One region of the Desulfobacter postgatei 2ac9 genome, then DNA from elsewhere that is predicted to be linked to it. Evidence: predicted binding sites of a transcription regulator. Region 1 holds the regulator's gene; the other holds the start of a gene.
What was found. The regulator sigma-54, encoded in region 1, starts transcription at its own class of promoters, with help from an activator protein. The targets are predictions, from matches to a motif close to TNTGGCACANTTTCTGCTNT.
Positions count from the first base shown of each region.

Region 2: a site for sigma-54 is predicted at 1,690-1,709, ahead of DESPODRAFT_RS06615 (Spy/CpxP family protein refolding chaperone). Genes of this name have one in related genera too.

Region 1 covers NZ_CM001488.1:1,209,114-1,212,249, forward strand. The annotation lists gene DESPODRAFT_RS05495 (PTS sugar transporter subunit IIA) at 1-157, opposite strand, end outside; gene hpf (ribosome hibernation-promoting factor, HPF/YfiA family) at 172-705, opposite strand; gene rpoN (RNA polymerase factor sigma-54) at 719-2,161, opposite strand; gene lptB (LPS export ABC transporter ATP-binding protein) at 2,164-2,886, opposite strand; gene DESPODRAFT_RS05515 (LptA/OstA family protein) at 2,887-3,136, opposite strand, start outside.
Region 2 covers NZ_CM001488.1:1,432,334-1,435,469, reverse strand. The annotation lists gene DESPODRAFT_RS06625 (SoxR reducing system RseC family protein) at 197-679, shown strand; gene DESPODRAFT_RS06620 (SHOCT domain-containing protein) at 732-1,049, opposite strand; gene DESPODRAFT_RS06615 (Spy/CpxP family protein refolding chaperone) at 1,155-1,628, opposite strand; gene DESPODRAFT_RS06610 (metal-sensitive transcriptional regulator) at 1,983-2,252, shown strand; gene DESPODRAFT_RS06605 (heavy metal translocating P-type ATPase) at 2,267-3,136, shown strand, end outside.

The sequences.
Region 1 (3,136 bases):
AATGTTCCCGTTCCAGCAGGACCGCTGTGATATCTTCGACTTCGGCCCCGGCCACCGGAGAAACAGCCTGGGACAGTTCTTTTATGGCCTCTGGTTTGTTTTTGGCTTTCAGGTCTGCGATAATAGCGTCCAGCTTTAGAATGTCACTGATTTTCATTGGCTCCGGCCATCCTATCCTTGGGGGGCAATTAGTCCCAGTTTTCCGTTATTGTGTTTATAAATCACATTGACCTCTTGTGTGCGGGCATTAACGAATACATAAAAAGATTTTTTGCCCGACGCCAGTTCAATCACCGCATCCTCAATGTCCATGGGTTTTGTTTCAAGGGGTTCTTCAATAATATCAACCACGTCCCCGGGCAAAGGCTCATCAATGCTGAACTCACGGGTATCGGTCAGGCTTGACTTGTTGCCCAACAGGTGTTTCTTTATCTTTTCTTTGTGTTTTGTGATCTGGCTTTTGACTTTATCCGCCAGGATATCAATGGCGGCATACATGCTTTCGGACGCTTCCTTGGCATGGATGTTCAGCGAGCCGCTGGTTAACGTTATTTCGGCAATATGCCTTATTTTTTCAACGCTTAAGACAACATTGGCCTCGGCCGGACCCTCCAGCATCTTGTCAAACCGTTTAAGCTTTTTATTTACATAGGATTTCAGGGGATCGGATGCTTCTATCTGTTTGAACGTGATGGTGACTTGCATAGATGAGCTCTCCCTATAATTGTTTGCGTTTGTTGGACGGCAGAATATTGAGTACCTTTCTGTATTTTGCCACGGTTCGCCGGGCAATCTGAATATCTGATTCCTGCAGAATTGCGGCGATTTTATCGTCACTTAAGGGTGCGTTGGGATCTTCATTGTCAATGAGTTGTCTTATTCTCTCCTTGACGCTGGCCGATGCCATGGAAGGTCCGTCCCCCCGTTCTATGGAGCTGTTGAAAAAATATTTCAACTCAAATAGTCCCTGGGGGGTGTACGCGTATTTGTTTGTGGTCACCCGGCTGATCGTAGACTCATGCATTTCAATATCTTCGGCAATATCTTTTAAAATCAAAGGCCGCAGATAGGCAATGCCCTTTTCAAAAAAATCCCTTTGAAACTTGATGATGCTTTCCATCACCAGATAGATGGTTTTCTGGCGTTGATGAATGGATTTTATCAGCCAGGAGGCGGACTGCATCTTTTCATTAAGATAGGTCTTGGTCTCCTTGGGTATTTTTTTGCCGGTGGCTACGGCTTCCCTGTAGAATCTTGAAATTTTTAATTTGGGAAGGCCGTCATCGTTCATCACAATCTTAAAATCATCCCCGACTTTGTAAACATAGATATCCGGGGTGATGTAGGCGGGTTCCTCCGTGGCAAATTTTCTGCCGGGCTTGGGTTCAAGAAACTGGATGATTTTTACTGCAGCCCGCACATCCTCAACGGAAATTTTAAGGGCATTGGCAATTTTTTTACTGTTTCTGTTTTCAAGATTTTTGAGATGATCCGTAATAATCCGGGTGATGATATCGTTTTCAATGCCCAGTTGCCGGACTTGAATCAAAAGCGTCTCGCACAGGTTTCTGGCACACACGCCGGGGGGGTCAAAGGTCTGGAGTACAGCCAGCACTTTTTCAACGGTTTCAATATCGGCCCCGGCACTCTGGGCCAACTCCTCCACGTCGGCGCATAAATATCCGTCCCGGTTCAGGTTGCCGATGATGACATGACCCAGTCGCTCCTCTTCGTCCGGCAGATCCGAAAGCATCAACTGCCACTTTAAATGGGCTTCAAGGGTTTGTTTCTCGGATGTAAATGATTCGTAATTGGGCGCTTCACTGTTTTCAGACTCCATGTAGATTCTACCGGTGGAGTTATATTCATTGATATAGTTTTCCCAGTCCGTATCCGAGCGCACCCGCTCTTCAATGGTAACTTCTTTGACAGGGGCTTCTATTTCAGCTGTCCGGGTTTCGGTTTCCTGGGCCGTGATGGCTTTGTCAGAGGCCTCATCAATGGAGATTTCTTCAAGCGCCGGATTTTGCTCCATTTCCTGCTGGATCATTTCGGCAAGTTCAAGCCTGGAGAGCTGAAGCAGTTTGATAGCCTGTTGGAGCTGGGGTGTCATGACCAGCTGCTGGGTCAGTGCAAGGCTTTGTTGTAATCCAAGTTCCATGATTAAAGTCTAAAATTGTCTCCCAGGTAAATGCGTTTGGCTACTTTGCTTGAAATAATTTTTTCGGGAGGGCCTGATTCCATAACCATACCCTGGCTCATAATATAAGCTGTGTTGCATACGCCTAATGTTTCCCTGACATTGTGATCGGAAATCAATATTCCGATGCCTTTGTCGGTAAGCTGGGAAATGATTTGCTGGATATCAATAACAGCCAAAGGATCAATGCCGGCAAAGGGTTCGTCCAGTAGGATGAACAAGGGGTCTGTGGCAAGAACCCTTGAAATTTCCAGACGGCGCTTTTCTCCACCGGACAGGGAAGTCGCCTTTTGTCCGGCCAAGGCCAGTATCCCAAGTTCTTCCATCAGGGTTTCGGCTTTCCGGTTGATGTCAGCGACTTTTTTGTCAATAACCTCCAGAATGGCCGTTATATTTTCCCTGACAGTCAGTTTTTTAAATATAGAGGTCTCCTGGGGCAGGTAACCAATGCCCTTTCTGGCCCTGACATACATGGGGTAGCGGGTTATATCCTCCCCGTCAAGATGGACCGTGCCTTTGTCCGGCCGGATCATGCCCACGGTCATATAAAAGGTCGTGGTCTTTCCGGCACCGTTGGGTCCTAGAAGCCCGGTGACCTGACCCTGGTCAACGGTCAGGCTGACCTGATTCACCACGGTTTTACCGCCATAGGTCTTTACAAGTTTTTCCAGTACCAGTCGGCTCATTTATAAAGAACCATCCTGATCTTCGGCATCAAAAAATGCTTCAACCCTGTTTTTTTCGGTACTTTCCACAACCACCCGGTCCTGGGCCTTAAACAGGGTTATTTTTTTGCCGGAGATCCAGCTTTTTCCCGTAAGCAGACGGGCTTTTTCCCCTGTGAGCACCAGTATTTCATCTGCGGTGTCATAATCCGCCTGATCCGAGAACGCTTTGCGCTCCCCTTCGGTATATTCCACATTCCCCGTGGCAAGA
Region 2 (3,136 bases), 220 kb from region 1:
AAAATTGTTGAATGAAAAATATAAGGCGGCACGTGTCTTGCTCTTTATCGTATTAAAAGTAATCATAAATATTTTGACATGTTCCCGGAATTTTTAAGGCAGTTGCATCCTAATCTTGCAGCCCTTGGCATAGCAGCAAGCAGCATATCCGTGGTCACAAACAGTTTAAGACTGTACAACGCAAAGGAGACGAACAATGAAAAAAGAAGATATGATGCATACAAGAGGGCTTGTTATTAAAAAAGAAAAGAACGGATTTGCACAGGTCGTCATGGATCGAAAAAGTGCCTGTTCAGGGTGTGATACAAGGAAGGTGGACAAGTGCCGCTCCTGTCTGACAGGAACGAAAATAAAAGCCAGGGTTCACAATTCCAAAGGTGCTGAGGAAGGGGACATTGTTACGGTCAGTATGAGCCGGGCAAAAATCATGAAAGGGGCTGCCGCTTTTTATTTGATCCCAGTTATTTTCCTGATTGCAGGGGCCTTTGTCGGGTCTTCTCTTGGGGATTTTTTGACCATCGACAACAGCCTCTCAGCCATAATTGGTGGATTTGTCAGTCTTGTTTTCGGATTTTACATTGTCCGGAAAATATCCGAGCGCATGAATTCAGACCAGGGACTGGTCCCGGAAATTACGGAGATCGTCTCTTCAGGTTCCAGTAACATCCCGGTCAAATGAAATACAGATAACTTTAATTCTGGTAGTGGTAACTTTAATAATGAAGGGATGGTCATAAAAATTTGCTTTTTTCTTTAAATTCTTCGATATCAATTTCACCATTTGCCAATCGTTTTTTCAATAAATCCAACGCGGTCTGATGGGCATTGTCTGACTGGCTCAGCTTAATTATCCACCGGACAACAAGGATTAATATAACCAGAAGGATTACCCAGAAAAAAATCATCGACCAGCCCATATATCCGCCGCCCATCATGTGAGCGCCTGGATAGAAGGCCTGGGTGTTACCCCATCCGGCAATGGAACTTCCTGTAAATACAAATAGTATGGCTAATACCCATATGCCAAGGGAAATTATATTTTTCATCATCTTCACCTGCTTTCATTTTAGTATTGAAGCTCTCCTCAGGCGACTTAACCAAAGACTAAATGCCGGGGTAAGGTCAAACGTATACCCCGACATTGTGATCAATGTTTAGAAACAGCCGCCGTATCCGTGTCCACCCCTGCCCATGCCGTAATTAAAACCAGGGGCTTTGTCAGAAAAAAGCTTCTGCATTTCTCTTTTATGGTCAAAACGTTTTTTTTCAATCTTTGAAGACAGATCAAACAGTTCTTTTTCTAACGCGTCTATTTTAGCCTGGTCTTTCTCAGGCTTTGAATATTCCTTATTCAATTCGACGCGTTTCTGGTAATATTCACTTCTAACCTCCTGAGTTTCTGAGAAAAATTTATTCATCTGGTCGTGCATCATCTGCTGATCTTCCACGGACAGATCATTCCACATGTGGCCGCCCATATGGGAGCCATTCATCATGCCGTAACCACCTCTGTGATAGCCGCCCCCCATGTTATAGCCACTGCCATGGGCAAATGCATAGGCTGCAAAACCGGTAAGAAGAAGGATGGTTCCGAGAATAAAAACTTTTTTGATTGAATGATTAGTCATGTCTATAAACTCCTTTATATTTGGGTTGCTAAAATCAATGCCAACGCATTTGTAATTGTATAATTCAACAACTATGCCAAAACTGTATCATGCTGATATCACATGCAATGTCCATGTTTTTGAGATCTTAATTAAAATTGACTGGTTAATTTTTAGGCAGAAGGCGGATAATTATTAGGCACCATATCATGGATATGATGCTGGATGACTTGATTGATATATAAGCTATAATTAAAGATCACACCATCGAAGTCTATTGAGAACCTACAAAGAACACATGGGAAATGCCGACCTTGACATATACCCTACCAGGGCATAGTATATGGTATGACATATCAATTATAAAGGAGGCACATGAACCCCGGATATAAAGACCAGATACCCAGTTTAAATCGTATTGAAGGACAGATTAAAGGTATCAAAAAAATGGTAGAGGACCGCCGGTACTGTGTTGACATTTTAACTCAGCTCAAAGCAGTTAAAGCGGCTGTTCACAAAGTCGAGCAGGAGATACTCAAATCACATATGCAGCATTGCTTAATGCATGCAGTGCAGTCAAAAAATGAAAACGATATTTTAGAAAAGATTGAAGAATTAATGCAGCTCTTAAGCAAGCGAATATAAAAAGGGGGGTCATTATGAGTATTAAGACCCAACTATTAGATATCAATGGCATGACATGCGGCGCATGCGTTCGTCATGTCGAAAATGCCGCAAAAGAGGTGCCGGGCGTTAAAGACGCTTCGGTAAATTTTGCGACAGAAAAGTTGAAAGTTTCATACCAACCTGAAAAATTTAAAATAGAGGATCTAACAGCAGCAATAAAGAAAGCAGGATACGAAGGATATCCTGAGAAGACGGAAAATTCAAAGACGTTTGGCGTCAAAGGGATGACCTGCGCAGCATGTGTAAAGAGAGTAGAAGATGCAATTGCCGATGTGAAAGGGATAAAATCGGCAACAGTTAATTTGGCAACCGAGAAAGTCCGTATAACTTTTTCAGATAATGAACTGGATCTTTCTGATATTTTCCATGTGGTTGAAACAGCAGGCTACCAACTTGTGGAAGCCGGTGAAGAAGAGTCTGAAAATAAGAAAAACATAGAACTTAAACGGCAATTTACCAGCCTTGTTGTTTCCATAGGTTTTGCGATTCCATTGCTTCTTATTGCCATGCTTGAGATGGTCGGCATTCCCCTTCCGGACTTTATCAGTCCGATGCACAGCCCGAAAACGTTTGCTGTGAGTCAACTATTCCTCACGATTCCCATAATTTTTTGCGGTCTCCATTTTTATGTTAAAGGGTATCCTGCCCTTTTCAGGGGGCATCCAAATATGGATTCTCTGATCGCCATAGGTACAACCTCAGCTATCGTTTACAGTGCGTTTAATACCGTCTTGATACTGACAGGCAGGACGGACCTTGTGATGCACCTGTATTATGAAACTGCCGGGGTGATCATCGCATTAATCAAGGTTGGAAAATATATGGAGGCTGTCAGCAAAGGC